Regions from separate parts of the Streptomyces sp. NPDC042102 genome, predicted to be linked through region 1. Evidence: predicted binding sites of a transcription regulator. Region 1 holds the regulator's gene; the other holds the start of a gene.
What was found. Region 1 encodes HrcA, which represses chaperone genes, less so after heat shock. Its sites were predicted from a motif close to TTNGCACTCNGNNNNNCNGAGTGCNAA; they were not measured.
Positions count from the first base shown of each region.

Region 2: the regulator HrcA is predicted to act here: its motif matches at 2,680-2,706, upstream of groES (co-chaperone GroES).

Region 1 is NZ_JBVJDL010000002.1:704,371-712,662, reverse strand. Features, by position in the region: gene hemW (radical SAM family heme chaperone HemW) at 1-402, shown strand, start outside; gene ACZ6KO_RS11285 (DUF3097 domain-containing protein) at 525-1,322, opposite strand; gene ACZ6KO_RS11280 (MBL fold metallo-hydrolase) at 1,351-2,085, opposite strand; gene hrcA (heat-inducible transcriptional repressor HrcA) at 2,239-3,255, shown strand; gene dnaJ (molecular chaperone DnaJ) at 3,256-4,392, shown strand; gene ACZ6KO_RS11265 (nitronate monooxygenase) at 4,514-5,578, shown strand; gene ACZ6KO_RS11260 (16S rRNA (uracil(1498)-N(3))-methyltransferase) at 5,578-6,324, shown strand; gene ACZ6KO_RS11255 (histidine triad nucleotide-binding protein) at 6,540-6,899, shown strand; gene ACZ6KO_RS11250 (ribonuclease Z) at 6,902-7,807, shown strand; gene ACZ6KO_RS11245 (carbohydrate kinase family protein) at 8,028-8,292, shown strand, end outside.
Region 2 is NZ_JBVJDL010000003.1:265,820-274,111, forward strand. Features, by position in the region: gene ACZ6KO_RS14555 (LCP family protein) at 1-376, opposite strand, end outside; gene ACZ6KO_RS14560 (sensor histidine kinase) at 460-1,842, opposite strand; gene ACZ6KO_RS14565 (response regulator transcription factor) at 1,848-2,531, opposite strand; gene groES (co-chaperone GroES) at 2,854-3,162, shown strand; gene groL (chaperonin GroEL) at 3,275-4,906, shown strand; gene ACZ6KO_RS14580 (ester cyclase) at 4,994-5,704, opposite strand; gene ACZ6KO_RS14585 (SDR family NAD(P)-dependent oxidoreductase) at 5,756-6,529, opposite strand; gene ACZ6KO_RS14590 (MOSC domain-containing protein) at 6,539-7,231, opposite strand; gene ACZ6KO_RS14595 (LysR family transcriptional regulator) at 7,312-8,220, shown strand.

The DNA.
Region 1 (8,292 bases):
GCGACGTCCGAGGCGGGCCGCTGCCTGCACAACGAGCTGTACTGGCGCGGCGCCGACTGGTGGGGGGCGGGACCGGGCGCGCACAGCCACGTCGGCGGCGTGCGGTGGTGGAACGTGAAGCACCCCGGCGCGTACGCCGCGGCGCTGGCCGGCGGGCGCTCGCCGGGGGCGGGGCGGGAGCGGCTGTCGGACGAGGACCGGCGGGTGGAGCGGATCCTGCTGGAGCTGCGGCTGGCGGAGGGGGTGCCGCTGGCGCTGCTCGCGCCTGCGGGGCTCGCGGCGTCCCGGCAGGCCCTGACCGACGGTCTGCTGGAGGCGGCGCCGTACGCCGAGGGGCGGGCCGTGCTGACCTTGCGGGGGCGGTTGCTGGCGGACGCGGTCGTGCGGGACCTGGTCGACTGACGGGGGCGCTGGGCCGTGGGGCCGCGGGGCCGCTGCGCGGAGCCTTTCCCCCACCCCGCCCCTTCCCGTAACCGGGGGCAAGCCCCCAGACCCCCGATACGTGCGGTCGCGCCCCGCCGGCGTCACGCCGTCACGTGGTCGATCAGGTGTTCCACCGGGCCCAGGAGGGTGGGTTCCAGGTCCTTGTAGGACGTCACGTGGGACAGGATCCGCTTCCACGCGGCCCCCGTGTTCTCCGGCCAGCCCAGGGCCCGGCAGATGCCCGTCTTCCAGTCCTGGCCCGGGGGGATCACCGGCCAGGACCCCAGGCCCAGCGACGACGGCTTCACCGCCTGCCAGATGTCCACGTACGGGTGGCCCACCACCAGGACGTCCGGGCCCGCGACCGACGCCGCCAGGCGGGACTCCTTCGAACCCGGGACCAGGTGGTCGACCAGGATGCCCAGGCGGGCGTCCGGGCCCGGGCGGAAGTCCGCGACGATCGCCGGGAGGTCGTCCACCCCGGACAGGTACTCCACCACCACGCCCTCGATGCGCAGGTCGTCGCCCCAGACCTTCTCCACCAGCTCCGCGTCGTGGCGGCCCTCCACGTAGATCCGGCCCGCCCGGGCCACGCGCGCCCGCGCCCCGGGCACCGCAACCGAACCGGAGGCCGTGCGGGCCGGGCCCGCCGGCCTCGGAGCGGGGCGGACCAGCGTCACCACCGCGCCGTCCAGCAGGAAGCCCCGCGGCTCCAGCGGGAAGACCCGGCGCTTGCCGAAGCGGTCCTCCAGGGTCACCGTGCCGGCCTCGCAGGCCACCACCGCCCCGCAGAAGCCCGTAGCGGCCTCCTCGACCACGACGTCGGGGTCGGCCGGCACCTCGGGCACCGCCCGGGGACGCTTCCACGACGGGGTCAGGTCCGGTGAGTACTCGCGCATCCGCCCGACAGTAGGGACAACCGCCGCCCTAGGAAGGTGACACGCCGAAACGCGCGGCCAGTGTGTCGCGTTGCGCACGCACGAAGCCCGCGGAGACCACCGCTCCGTGACCGGGCACGTACAACGCGTCCTCGCCGCCCAGGGCCAGCAGCCGGTCCAGGGCCGCCGGCCACTGCGCCGGCACCGCGTCCGGGCCCGCCATCGGTTCGCCCGACTCCTCGACCAGGTCCCCGCAGAAGACGACTTCCGCGACATCGGGGGGATCGGGCACGAACACCGCCAGGTCGTGGCGCGTGTGCCCGGGGCCGACATTGGCCAGCAGCGCCTGTACGCCGCCCAGGTCGAGCGTCCACTCGCCCGACACCGAGTGGCGGGGCAGGACCAGCAGGTCGGCCGACTCCGTGGCGTCCTCCTCCGGCAGGCCGTGCCGGACCGCGTCCGCGCGCAGCGCCTCCCGCTCCAGCCGCAGCAGCGTGTCCAGCCCCACCGCCCCGAAGACCTCCGCCCCCGAGAACGCCGCCCCGCCCAGCACATGGTCGAAATGGCCGTGCGTGAATGCGATATGGGTCACGCGCCGGCCGGTGATCCGCTCCGCCTGGGCCCGCAGTACGGCCCCCTCGCGCACCGACGAACCCGGGTCGATCAGCAGGACCGATTCGTCCCCGACCACCAGTCCCACCGTGCAATCCCACACCGGAAGGCGGCGCCGGCCGGTCCGCGCGGTGATCCGCTCCCAGCCGGCCTCTTCCCAAGCGACGTCCATACCGCGACGCTACCGTGACCGGCGCGATGGGCAGCGGCCCTTGCTAGGTGTATGCCTGCCCGCCGTACACTGACCGGGGGATCTCTGGCACTCACCTGCACCGAGTGCCAGACGCAGGCCGAAACCGAACCGAACGAGCTGGAGGTGCGCGCGATGCTCAGCGAACGCAGACTCGAAGTGCTGCGCGCCATCGTCCAGGACTACGTCGGGACGGAGGAGCCCGTCGGCTCCAAGGCGCTCACCGAGCGGCACAAGCTCGGCGTCTCGCCCGCCACCGTGCGCAACGACATGGCCGTGCTGGAGGACGAGGGCTACATCGCCCAGCCGCACACCAGCGCCGGCCGGATCCCCACGGACAAGGGCTACCGCCTCTTCGTCGACCGGCTGGCGGGCGTCAAGCCGCTGTCGACGCCCGAGCGCCGGGCCATCCACAACTTCCTGGACGGGGCGGTCGACCTCGACGACGTCGTCGGCCGCACCGTACGGCTGCTGGCGCAGCTGACCCGCCAGGTCGCGATCGTGCAGTACCCGTCGCTGACCCGTTCCACCGTGCGCCACGTCGAGCTGCTGGCGCTCGCGCCGGCCCGTCTGATGCTCGTCCTGATCACGGACACCGGCCGGGTCGAGCAGCGCATGGTGGACTGCGCCGCGCCGTTCGGCGAGCAGTCGCTGGCCGATCTGCGGGCCCGGCTCAACAGCCGCGTCGTCGGCCGCCGGTTCGCGGACGTGCCGCAGCTGGTGCAGGACCTCCCCGAGTCGTTCGAGAGCGATGACCGCGGCACGGTGTCGACCGTGCTCGCGACCTTGCTGGAGACGCTGGTGGAGGAGACCGAGGAACGGCTGATGATCGGCGGCACCGCCAATCTCACCCGCTTCGGACATGATTTCCCCCTGACCATCCGGCCCGTGCTGGAGGCGCTCGAGGAGCAGGTCGTGCTCCTCAAGCTGCTCGGCGAGGCCAACGAGTCGGGGATGACCGTACGCATCGGCCACGAGAACGCGTACGAGGGACTGAACTCCACGTCCGTCGTCTCGGTCGGCTACGGTTCGGGCGGCGAAGCAGTCGCCAAACTCGGCGTGGTCGGACCGACCCGCATGGACTACCCCGGAACGATGGGAGCGGTACGCGCAGTGGCACGTTACGTCGGACAGATCCTGGCGGAGTCGTAAGTGGCCACGGACTACTACGCCGTTCTCGGCGTGCGCCGCGACGCATCGCAGGACGAGATCAAGAAGGCCTTCCGGCGGCTCGCACGCGAGCTGCACCCGGACGTCAACCCCGATCCCAAGACGCAGGAGCGTTTCAAGGAGATCAACGCCGCGTACGAGGTGCTGTCGGACCCGCAGAAGAAGCAGGTCTACGACCTCGGCGGCGACCCGCTGTCCTCCTCGGGCGGCGGCGGCGCGGGCGGTTTCGGGGCCGGCGGCTTCGGCAACTTCTCGGACATCATGGACGCGTTCTTCGGTACGGCGTCCCAGCGCGGCCCGCGCTCGCGCACCCGGCGCGGTCAGGACGCGATGATCCGTCTGGACCTGGAGCTGGACGAGGCCGCGTTCGGCACCACCAAGGAGATCCAGGTCGACACGGCCACCGTGTGCACGACCTGCTCCGGCGAGGGCGCCGCCCCCGGCACCTCGGCGCAGACGTGTGACATGTGCCGCGGCCGCGGTGAGGTGTCGCAGGTGACCCGGTCCTTCCTGGGCCAGGTCATGACCTCGCGCCCCTGCCCGCAGTGCCAGGGCTTCGGCACCGTGGTCCCGACCCCGTGCCACGAGTGCGCGGGCGACGGCCGGGTCCGCTCCCGCCGCAACCTCACCGTCAAGATCCCGGCCGGCGTCGAGAACGGCACCCGGATCCAGCTCGCGGGCGAGGGCGAGGTCGGCCCCGGCGGCGGTCCCGCTGGCGACCTGTACGTGGAGATCCACGAGCTCCCGCACGCGGTGTTCCAGCGGCGCGGCGACGACCTGCACTGCACGGTGACGATCCCGATGACGGCGGCCGCGCTGGGCACGAAGTGCCCGCTGGAGACGCTGGACGGCATGGAGGAGGTGGACATCCGCCCGAGCACCCAGTCCGGCCAGTCCATCCCGCTGCACGGCCGTGGCGTGACCCACCTGCGCGGCGGCGGTCGCGGCGACCTGATCGTCCACGTCGAGGTGCAGACCCCGAACAAGCTGGACGCCCAGCAGGAGGAACTGCTGCGCCAGCTGGCCAAGCTGCGCGGTGAGGAGCGGCCGATGGGCCAGTTCCAGCCGGGTCAGCAGGGCCTGTTCAGCCGGTTGAAGGACGCGTTCAACGGCCGTTGACGGACGCGTTCGACGGCCACTGGCAGACGCGTTCGACGGCCGCTGACGGCGGGCCGCCGTGGATTATGCCAGGCGAATGCCACGATTCGGCCTGGTGCGGTGGACATGGCACGATGCGGTCATGTCCACCGCACTGAACGGTCTTTCCCCGTATCCGATCGTGCAGGCTCCCATGGCGGGCGGCGCCTCGTGCCCGCCGCTCGCCGCCGCCGTGTGCGAGGCGGGCGCGCTGGGCTTCCTGGCCGGCGGCTACAAGACCGCCGATGGCATGTACCAAGAGGTCAAACGGCTGCGGGGGCTCACCCGGCGGCCGTTCGGCGTCAACCTGTTCCTGCCGCAGACCGCGTACGTCGATCCCGCCGCCGTCGAGGCCTACCGCGGGCAGCTCGCGGGCGAGGCCAGCTGGTACGAGACCTCGCTCGCCGCCGATGACATCGTTGGCACGTGCGACGACGGCTACGACGCCAAGCTCGCCATCCTCCTCGAAGACCCGGTCCCGGTGGTCTCGTTCACCTTCGGCTGCCCCACCCCGGCGGCCCTGGCGAGCCTGCGCGCGGCGGGTACGTACACGGTGGTGACCGTGACCTCCGTCGAGGAGGCGCGCACCGCGCAGGCGGCCGGCGCGGCCGCCGTGTGCGTCCAGGGCATCGAGGCCGGCGGCCACCAGGGCACCCACCGCGACGACCCGCACGCCGACGGGACGGGCGTCGGGCTGCTGGCCCTGGTCGCACAGGTGCGGGAGGCGGTCGCGCTGCCCATCGTCGCGGCCGGCGGCCTGATGCGCGGTTCGCAGATCGCGGCGGTGCTCGCGGCCGGCGCGGAGGCGGCGCAGCTGGGCACGGCGTTCCTGGCCTGCCCGGAGTCCGGGGCGCACGCGCTGCACAAGAAGGCGCTGACGGACCCCCTGTTCGTCCGTACCGAGCTCACCCGGGCGTTCTCGGGCCGGCCGGCCCGGGGGCTGGTCAACCGGTTCATGCGCGAGCACGGACCGTACGCGCCGGCGGCCTACCCGCAGGTGCACTACCTGACGGCGGGCCTGCGCAAGGCCGCCGCGGCGGCCGGGGACCCGCAGGGCATGGCCCTGTGGGCGGGCCAGGGCCACCGGCTGGCGCGGGTGCTGCCGGCCGGGGAACTGGTAGAGGTGCTCATGGCCGAGCTGGCCGAGACCCAGATGAGGAGCGTGTGATGACGGCCCCGGTGTTCGTGGTCGAAGAGGTGCCCGCGGGGCCGGAGTTCGTGCTGGAGGGCCCCGAGGGCCGGCACGCGGTGTCGGTGAAGCGGCTGAACCCCGGTGAGGACGTGGTCCTCACCGACGGGCGCGGCCGCTGGACCGAGGGCGTGGTCAAGGCCGCCGAGGGCAAGGACCGCCTGGTGGTCATGGACCTGCACACCGTCGAGGAGGAGCCCGAGCCGGCCGTGCGGATCACCGTGGTCCAGGCGCTGCCCAAGGGCGACCGGGGCGAGCTGGCCGTCGAGACGATGACGGAGACCGGCGTCGACGCGATCGTGCCGTGGCAGGCGTCGCGGTGCATCACGCAGTGGCGCGGCGACCGGGGCGCCAAGTCCCTGGCCAAGTGGCGCAGTACGGCGCGCGAGGCCGGCAAGCAGTCGCGCCGGGTCCGCTTCCCGGAGGTCGCGGAGGCCCTGTCGACCAAGCAGGTCGCGGCGCTGCTGGCCGGGGCGGACCTGGCGGTGGTCCTCCACGAGGACCGCGAGGCGGGCTCGGAGCCGCTGGCCACGGCCGCGCTGCCGGCCGCCGGCTCGATCGTGGTCGTGGTGGGCCCCGAGGGCGGGGTCTCGCCGGACGAACTCGCGGCCTTCGCCGAGGCGGGCGCCCGGCCGTACCGCCTGGGCCGCTCGGTGCTGCGCACCTCCACCGCCGGTACGGCCGCGACGGCGGTCCTCCTGGCCCGCACGGGCCGCTGGTCGTAGCCGGGGCCGGGGCCGGGGCCGGGGCACTGGTCCCGGAGCCCGCGGGGCCGCCCGCCCCCCCCGGCAAGGTCCGTAGGCCCCGGGGCGGGCCCCGCGACGGACGCCGTGACCCTCGCCCCGGCCCGATCCGGACGCGGGGGCGCCGCGGGCGCCGGACGGCGCTCCGGCGGCCGATACGATGCACGCAGATGATCAGCGCGACCGGAGGACAAGCGATGGCAGGGGAACCGCAGGAAGACTGCCTGTTCTGCAAGATCGTCACGGGGGACATCCCCGCGACGGTCGTACGGGAGACCGAGACCACGGTGGCGTTCCGGGACATCAACCCGCAGGCGCCCACCCACGTGCTCGTCGTCCCGCGCGTCCACTACCCCGACGCCGCGAGCCTCGCCGCCGCCGAGCCGGCGGTCGCGGCCGACATGCTGCGCGAGGCCGCCGAGGTCGCGGCGCAGGACGGCGTCGACGCGTCCGGCTTCAGGGTCGTCTTCAACACCGGCGCCGGAGCCGGCCAGACCGTCTTCCACGTGCACGCCCACGTCCTCGGCGGACGCGGCCTGCAGTGGCCCCCGGGATAGCCGTGTCCGCACGCGAGTTCGTGGTGCTGGGCACCGCCAGCCAGGTGCCCACCCGGCACCGCAACCACAACGGCTACCTGCTGCGCTGGGACGGCGAGGGCATCCTCTTCGATCCCGGCGAGGGCACCCAGCGGCAGATGCTGCGCGCCGGCGTCGCCGCGCACGACATCGACCGGATCTGCGTCACCCACTTCCACGGTGACCACAGCCTCGGTCTCGCCGGGGTGATCCAGCGCATCAACCTCGACCGGGTCCCGCACCCGGTCACCGCGCACTACCCGGCCAGCGGGCAGAAGTTCTACGACCGGCTGCGGTACGCCACCGCCTACCGCGAGACCGTCGTCATCGACCAGGTGCCGGTCTCCGAGGACGGCGTGCTGGCGACCGGGGCCTCCTACACGCTCTCCGCCCGCCGGCTCTCGCACCCGGTGGAGTCCTTCGGCTACCGCCTCACCGAACCCGACGGCCGCCGGATACTGCCCGGGCTGCTCGCGCGGCACGGCATCAAGGGCCCCGACGTGGGCCGGATCCAGCGCGAGGGCGTGCTCGGCGGCGTCACGCTGGAGGACGTCAGCGAGCCCCGGCCCGGGCAGAGCTTCGCCTTCGTGATGGACACCCGGCTGTGCGACGGGGTGTACGGCCTCGCCGAGGGGTGCGACATGCTCGTCATCGAGTCCACCTTCCTGGACGAGGACCAGCACCTCGCCGAGGAGCACGGGCACCTGAGCGCGGGCCAGGCCGCCCGCGTGGCCCGGGACGCGGGCGTGCGGCACCTGGTGCTGACGCACTTCTCGCAGCGCTACACCGACCCCGACGCGTTCGAGCTCCAGGCCCGCGCCGCGGGGTTCGAGGGCGAGCTGACGATCGCCGCGGACCTGGCCCGGGTGCCCCTGCCCAAACGCCGCTGAGGCAGCCCCGCGGGACGGCCGTGGCACCCGTGGCGCGCACCACGCGCCGTGCGCGACCGCCGACTTCCGGCTGTGATGTGGGCCACACTGGGTTTGGCCCGGCGCCGCGCGGGCAGGGCCGGGAGCTCGCCACCGAACCGGGGAGGACACCGTGACCAGTCGGAACACCAGAGGCAGCCGCCCGACCGCACCCCACGGCGCCGCCCGCGCCGCGGCGGCGGTGGACCCGCTCGGCCCGCTGCGCGCGCCCCAGGACCCGGGCTGCGACGTGTTCCTGACCGGCACGGTCTTCCTCGACATCATCTTCACCGGTCTCGACTCGGCACCCGTGCGCGGTACGGAGTCCTGGGCGCGCGGCATGGGACAGAGCCCCGGCGGCGTCGCCAACATGGCCACCGCCCTGGCCCGGCTCGGCCTGCACACCTCCCTCGCGGCCGCTTTCGGCGACGACCACTACGGCGCGTACTGCTGGGACGTACTGGAGC
Region 2 (8,292 bases), on a different contig from region 1:
CGCCGGGTACGTGGAGCAGGATCAGCGTGTTGGTGTTGTAGCCGCCGATGTCGGAGCTGCCGGCGTGCAGCTTGTCCAGGACCTCCTCGGGCAGCGGCTCGCCGTTCTGGTCGCGGCGGCTGTCCAGCCCCATCAGCAGGATGTTGAGGTCGCCGTGCCGCGACTTCTCGCCGCCGCGCAGCGCCTTCGAGCTGCCGATGCTGGAGGCCAGGTCGTCGTACACGTACCAGGCGGTGCCACCCACGAGTACGGTCAGCACGCAGCCCGTGGCCAGCAGCGTGCGGCCGAGCCGCTGCCGCCTGGTCGGCGGTGCGGACCGCCGCCCGGACCGGGGCCGGCGCCGGTTGCTCGTCGTCTTCCTCCGGTGCGCGCTCATGGCAGTCGATGCTGGGCCGCGGCCGCTGAGGGAAACCTGAAGATCCTGAAAGCCCCTTCAGCGGGGGATGCTCTTGCGCCGTCCTACGCCACCGGCAGGTGCAGCACGAAGCGGGCGCCGCCGCCCTCGGCCGCCCCCGCCGCCTGCGCCGTCACCTCGCCCCCGTGCGCCCGCGCGATCTCGCGGGCGATCGCCAGGCCCAGCCCGGTGCCGCCGCTCGCGCGGCCGCGGCCGGCGTCCAGCCGTACGAACCGTTCGAAGACCCGGTCGCGGTCGGCCGCCGGGATCCCGGGGCCGTCGTCCGTGACCACGAGCACCGCCCGCCCCGGCTGCGCGTACGCCCGGACGGCGACCTCGGTGCGGGCGTGCCGCAGGGCGTTGTCGACCAGGTTCGCCAGCGCCCGCTCCAGGCCGGCCGGATCCCCGGCGGCCGGGACCGGCGCGGGCGCCGCCACGCGCAGCCGCACCCGCGGCGCCCGCCGCCGCGCCGCGTCCTCGGCGGCCAGCAGCGCGAGGTCGACCGGCTCGGCGCGCGGCGGCGCCGGCCGGCCGTCGAGGCGGGCCAGGAGCAGCAGGTCGGCCGCGATCCGCTGGAGCCGTTCGGTGTCGGCGAGCGCGGCCGCGACCGAGGCGCGGTCGGGGCGGTCCAGGGCCACCTCCAGCCGGGAGCGGACGGTGGCCAGCGGATTGCGCAGCTCGTGCGAGGCGTCCGCGGTGAACCGGCGCTGCCGGGCGTCGGCGGCCTCCAGCCGGTCGAGGGTCGCGTTGACGGTCCGGGCGAGCCGGGCGATCTCGTCGGCGCCGCCCGGGTCGGGAACCCGCCGGTCCAGTGCGCTGGCGGTGACCGCCGCCAGCGCGGTACGGATCGCGGTGACCGGGCGCAGCGCCTGCCCGGTCACCCACCACGCCAGTACCGCCGCGAAGGCGATCAGCGGGGGCGCGCCGGCGAGCAGGCCGACCGCGACGGCACGGGTGGCGTCGTCGACGTCACCGAGCACCGTCATGGCGTACACGGTGTGCGGATCGTGGGCCTCCGGCGGGCCCGGCGCCGCCACGGCCACCACCAGGCGCCGCTCGCCGCCGGGGCGGGCCGGCGGCAGCACGGCCGAGCGGGCGTCGCCGCCCGCCGGCTCCGGCAGCGTCGCCCCGCCCGCCCCGTCTCCGTTTCCGCTCCCGTTCCCGTCCTCGTTCCCGGCCCCGCTCGTCGCCACCGTCCTGCCCCGCGCGTCGCGTACGAGGACCAGGTCGACCCCGCCCTCCGGCGCGGGCAGCCGGCCGCCCGGCGGCAGGGCGTGCCCGTCGATCTGCGCGGCGACCTTGCGGGCGGCGAGTTCGGCGCGGCCGCCTGTGTTCTCCAGCAGGTTGGCGCGCAGCAGGGTGTGCAGCCAGAGCCCCCCGGCGGCCAGGACGGCCGTCATGGCGAGGGCGCCGGCGACCGCCGCCCGCGCGCGCAGGGTGCTCGCCACCGCCGTCACCCGCCGTCCGGGGCCAGCCGGTAGCCGGCGCCGTGCACGGTGACGATGGACCGGCGGCCGAAGGGGGTGTCGATCTTCCTGCGCAGCGAGGAGACGTAGACCTCGACGATGTTGGGATCGACGGCGTCGGGGGAGTCCCACACCTCGTCGAGGATGTCCCGCTTGGCGACCGCCCGGCCCGGCTGCTCCATCAGGCAGGCGAGCACGCCCACCTCGCGGGCGGTGAGCTCGACCTCCCGCTCGCCGCGCCGGCAGCGCCGGGCGCCGGGGTCCAGGGTGAGGTCGCCGGCCTGGAGCGTGCTCGGCCGGGCGGCGGTGCCGGCGCGGCGGGCGAGCGCGCGCAGCCGGGCGCCGAGCACGACGAACGAGAAGGGCTTCGTCAGATAGTCGTCGGCGCCGGAGTCCAGGCCGTCGGCCTCGTCGTACTCGCCGTCCTTGGCGGTGAGCATCAGGACCGGGGTGGGGTCGCCGTGGGCGCGCATCCTTCGGCAGATCTCGTGCCCGCCCGGGCCGGGGAGCATCAGGTCGAGCAGGACGGCGTCGTACGGGCCGCCGCTGAGCGCGAGCTCCAGGCCGCGGTGGCCGTCGTACGCGGTCTCGACCCAGTGGCCCTGCGCCGACAGGCCCCGCCGGAGGGACTCGGCGAGGCCTTCTTCGTCTTCGACCACGAGGATGCGCACCGCTCAACTGTCACATACCGGCCACAATCACCCACCGGCCCGCCGCCGCGGGCCCTCACCCGCCGCTGCATGAGCTGTCCATGATCGGGAACTTATCGGCGCCCAACACCCCGCCCGGCACCATGCATCAGACGCGACCGGGCGTGAATTGGCACTCCGCTTGACCGAGTGCTAATCGCCGGAATAGTCTCGGGCCTGGCACTCGCCGCTGGTGAGTGCCAACACAGCGACGGGCAGGTCCGGCACCCGCGACGACGGATCGACCTGGTCGCCACACTCAGACAGTTAACCCCGTGAGATCTCCGAAGGGGGAGGTCGGATCGTGACGACCGCCAGCTCCAAGGTTGCCATCAAGCCGCTCGAGGACCGCATCGTGGTCCAGCCGCTCGACGCCGAGCAGACCACGGCTTCCGGCCTGGTCATCCCGGACACCGCGAAGGAGAAGCCCCAGGAGGGCGTCGTCCTCGCCGTGGGCCCGGGTCGCTTCGAGGACGGCCAGCGTCTCCCGCTGGACGTCCAGGTCGGCGACATCGTGCTGTACAGCAAGTACGGCGGCACCGAGGTGAAGTACAGCGGCGAGGAGTACCTCGTCCTCTCGGCTCGCGACGTGCTCGCGATCGTCGAGAAGTAATCACCTCTGAAGTTTTGCTTTTGAGCTGCGCCCCTGGTCACCCCGCTGATTGCCGGGCGGCGAGGGGCGCGGTTCGTTGAACCCGAGTTTCCGAGAGGGCTGAACCGCTCCCATGGCGAAGATCCTGAAGTTCGACGAGGACGCCCGTCGCGCCCTCGAGCGCGGCGTCAACAAGCTTGCCGACACGGTCAAGGTGACGATCGGCCCCAAGGGCCGCAACGTCGTCATCGACAAGAAGTTCGGTGCGCCCACCATCACCAACGACGGTGTCACGATCGCCCGTGAGGTCGAGATCGACGACCCGTACGAGAACCTGGGCGCCCAGCTCGTGAAGGAGGTGGCGACCAAGACCAACGACATCGCGGGTGACGGCACCACCACCGCCACCGTGCTGGCCCAGGCGCTGGTCCGCGAGGGCCTGCGCAACGTCGCCGCCGGCGCCTCCCCGGCCTCCCTGAAGAAGGGCATCGACGCCGCGGTCAAGGCCGTGTCCGACGAGCTCCTGGCGACCGCCCGCCCGATCGAGGACAAGTCCGACATCGCCGCCGTGGCCGCGCTCTCCGCGCAGGACCAGCAGGTCGGCGAGCTCATCGCCGAGGCGATGGACAAGGTCGGCAAGGACGGTGTCATCACCGTCGAGGAGTCCAACGCCTTCGGCCTGGAGCTGGAGTTCACCGAGGGCATGGCCTTCGACAAGGGCTACCTCTCGCCGTACATGGTCTCCGACCAGGAGCGCATGGAGGCCGTCCTCGACGACCCGTACATCCTGATCAACCAGGGCAAGATCTCCTCCATCCAGGACCTCCTGCCGCTGCTGGAGAAGGTCATCCAGGCGGGTGGCTCCAAGCCGCTGCTGATCATCGCCGAGGACGTCGAGGGCGAGGCCCTCTCCACCCTCGTCGTCAACAAGATCCGCGGCACCTTCAACGCGGTCGCCGTCAAGGCCCCGGGCTTCGGTGACCGTCGCAAGGCGATGCTCCAGGACATGGCCACCCTCACCGGTGCCACCGTCATCTCCGAGGAGGTCGGCCTCAAGCTCGACCAGGCTGGTCTGGACGTGCTGGGCACCGCCCGCCGCGTGACCGTCTCCAAGGACGACACCACGATCGTGGACGGCGCCGGCTCCTCCGAGGACGTCCTCGGCCGCGTCAACCAGATCAAGGCCGAGATCGAGGCCACGGACTCCGACTGGGACCGCGAGAAGCTCCAGGAGCGCCTCGCGAAGCTCGCCGGCGGCGTGTGCGTGATCAAGGTCGGCGCCGCCACCGAGGTGGAGCTGAAGGAGAAGAAGCACCGTCTGGAGGACGCCATCTCCGCGACCCGCGCCGCGGTCGAGGAGGGCATCGTCTCCGGTGGTGGCTCCGCTCTGGTCCACGCCGCCAAGGTGCTCGAGGGCAACCTCGGCAAGGAGGGCGACGAGGCCACCGGTGTCGCGGTCGTCCGCCGCGCCGTCGTCGAGCCGCTGCGCTGGATCGCCGAGAACGCCGGCCTCGAGGGCTACGTCATCACCTCGAAGGTCGCCGAGCTCGACAAGGGCCAGGGCTTCAACGCCGCCACCGGCGAGTACGGCGACCTGGTCAAGGCCGGCGTCATCGACCCGGTGAAGGTCACCCGTTCCGCCCTGGAGAACGCCGCCTCCATCGCCTCCCTGCTGCTCACGACCGAGACCCTGGTCGTCGAGAAGCCGGCCGAGGAGGAGGCCGACGCCCACGGTCACGGCCACGGTCACGGCCACAGCCACTGACCCGTAGCGCCACGGATCGCCCCCGGCGTTCGGAAGGCCCCGTTCCGCAGCTGCGGAACGGGGCCTTCCCGTGTCGTAGGGGCCGGATCACGACTCGTACGGCGAGCCGGTGACGCCCATCTGGCGTTGCAGCTCACCGATGTTGTAGTGCCACCAGCCCTCGGTGATCTCACCGTTCTCGCAGCGGAACGTGGTGGTGCCCGACATCTCGTACGTCTTGCCGGTCGGGGCCGCGCCCATGAACTGGCCCGTGTGCTTGCCGTGCCACTTCCACACCGTGGTGACGAAGTCGCCCTCGGCGATCTGGGCCATCGGCTCGAAGGTCATGTCGAAGCCGCCGCGCCAGCCCTCGATGTCGGAGCGCATGCTCTCGCGCCCGATGACGGTGGACTCCACCTTGCTGGCGTCGTGGTCGATGTAGTTCGTCGCGACGCACTCCTCGAGGACGGCCATGTTGCCGTTCATGATGACGTCCTCGAACACCCGGTTCACCAGGTGCTTGTTGAGCTGCTCGTCCCGGACCACGTCCAGGTTGGTGAACTTCGGCATCCCGTCGCAGAGGGCCATCATCTCCTGGAACATCTTGTCCGTCTCCGGGAGATTGGAGTTGCGCATGGCGTCTTCGTACGACGGGAACTCGACGACGTCGACGTAGTGGTCCGCGTCGTCGCGGTCCTTTCCGATCAGGCTGTGGACGACGGTCCTGCGGCCCTGGCTCTGGGCGACGTACCGGTCCATGAGGTCGGACAGGTCGTCGTACCGGCGAGTCTTGTAATCGATTATCTGTACGAATGTCATGGCGGTCCTCCCGGATGGATGAGACGTGCCCAGTTTATTCCGGAATGTCCGCTACTGGGGTCCGTACTTCCGCCCCGTGCGGGACGACACCCCGCCCAGCAGGCCGCGCGGCGTCAGCTTCACGACGCCCATCAGCGCCTTGTACCGCGGGTCCGGGATCGAGACCGTCCTGCCCCGCCCGAGGTCGGCGAGGGCCGCGGCGACCAGCTTGTCGGCGTCCAGCCACATCCAGTTGGGGATGTTGTCGGTGCCCATGCCGGCCCGCTCGTGGAACTCCGTCCGCACGAAGCCGGGGCACAGCGCCATCAGCCGGACGCCCGAGTCCGCCAGGTCCTTCGCCGCGCCCTGCGTGAACTGCACGACCCAGGCCTTGCTCGCCCCGTACGTCCCGCGCGGCAGGAACGCGGCCACCGACGCCACGTTGATCACGCCGCCCCGGCCGCGCGAGCGCATGGACTCCGTGGCCGCCGAGGTCAGCCGCAGCACGGCCTCGATGTGCACCTTGAGCATGGTCAGCTCGTCGGCCATCGGGACGTCCAGGTAGCGGCCCTTGTTGCCGAAGCCCGCGTTGTTGACCAGCAGGTCCACCGGGTGCGTACGGTCGCTCAGGCGCTGCTCGACGGCACCGATGCCCTCGTCGGTCGACAGGTCCGCCGTCAGCACCTCGGCCTCGATGCCGTGCCGGTCGTGGAGCTCGGTGGCCTGTTCGCCGAGCCGCTTGGTGTCGCGGGCCACCAGCACCAGGTTGTGTCCCTGGGCGGCCAGCCGCCGGGCGAAGGCGGCGCCGATGCCCGCCGTGGATCCTGTGATCAGCGCAGTCGTCATGTGCGCAACCTAATGCCCCGGGGCGTCGCCGTACTTGGCGGTGTACGCGCGGGCCACCCCCAGCAGGTCCGACTCCATCCAGTCGGCCGCCGCCAGCGTGCGCGGCAGCAGCCCGCGCTCCAGCGTGGCGGCCCGGAACAGCAGCGAGACGCTGATGTCGTGGCCGGGGCGGTGTTCGACGGTGACCGCGTCCCCGGCCGCGAAGGCGCCCGGCTCGATCACCCGCAGCAGCGCGCCCGACGCGCCCCGCTGCGTGAACCGGCGCACCCAGGACGGCTCGCCGACCGCGCCGGCGAAGGTCCGGCACGGGATCCGGCAGCCGGTGACCTCCAGCAGCGCGCCGCCCACCCGCCAGCGCTCGCCGACCAGCGCGCCCTCCACGTCCAGCCCGAGGGTGGTGAGGTTCTCCCCGAACAGGCCGTTGGCCAGCGGCCGGTCCAGCACGCGCTCCCAGTGGTCGAGCTCCTCGCGCGCGTACGCGTAGACGGCCCGGTCGGGGCCGCCGTGGAAGCGCAGGTCGCAGATCGCGTCGCCCTCGACGCCGCCGCCCGCGGTGCCCTTGGGGCCGGGGACGGAGACCTGGACCGGGCCGGTCACGGGCCGCTTGCCGATGCCCGTCATGCCGCCCTCGCTGTCGGTGTACGGCACGGCCGTCGCACGGCCGACGTTGACGGAGAGGACCTTGCCGGTGCGGATGCTCATACGGCCACGCTAACCCGCGGGGCCCCAAAGGATCCCGGCGATATTGGCGCGATCGTCAAAGTCGCCCTTATGATCATAGGGTGATCGAGGCACGTCATCTCCGGGTCCTGCGCGCCGTGGCCGGCACCGGGTCTTTCTCCGCCGCCGCCCGCGAACTGGGCTGCACCCAGCCGGCCGTCTCCCAGCAGATGAAGGCGCTGGAGCAGTCCGCCGGTACCCCGCTGCTCATCCGCACCGGCCGCGAGATGCGGCTGACCCAGGCGGGTGAGGCCCTGGTGCGCCATGCCGCCGGGATCCTGGCGGGGCTGACGGCCGCCGAGGAGGAGGTCGCCGCCATCGCGGGCCTGCGGGCCGGCCGGGTCCGGCTGGTCTCCTTCCCCAGCGGCAGTTCCACGCTCGTGCCCACCGCGCTCGCCGCGCTGCGCGCCGCCCATCCCGGTACCCGCGTCTCGCTGGTCGAGGCGGAGCCGCCGCGCTCGGTGGAGATGCTGCGCGAGGGCGACTGCGACGTGGCGCTCGCCTTCCGCTACGCCGGGCCCCCGTCCGCCGGCGCGGAGGGGGAGGGCTGGGAGGACTTCGTCGTACGCCCGCTGCTCACCGACCGGCTCGTCGGGCTGGTCCCCGAGGGGCACCGGCTGGCCGGCGCCGCCGAGGTGGGCATGGCGGAGCTGGCCGGCGAGCCGTGGATCGCGGGCTGCCCGCGCTGCCGCCGCCATCTGGTCGAGGTGTGCGAGCGCGCCGGGTTCACCCCGCGCATCGACTTCGCGACGGACGACTACCCGGCCGTGGTCGGGCTGGTCGGGGCGGGCCTGGGGGTGGCGGTGCTGCCCGAGCTCGCGGTGGAGTCCGTACGGGCCAAGGGCGTGAGCACGCTGGCGGTCCGGCCCGCCGTGGAGCGCGAGGTCGTGGCGCTGACCCTGCCGGACCTGGCGCGCGTACCGGCGGTGGCCGCCACGCTGGCGCAGCTGGAGCGGGCCGCCGCGCGCTGACCCCCGCGCGCCGGCCCTCCGCCCGGGTGGCGGCGGGCCGGTCGCGCCGGATTCGAGGAAACGTTCCTTCTG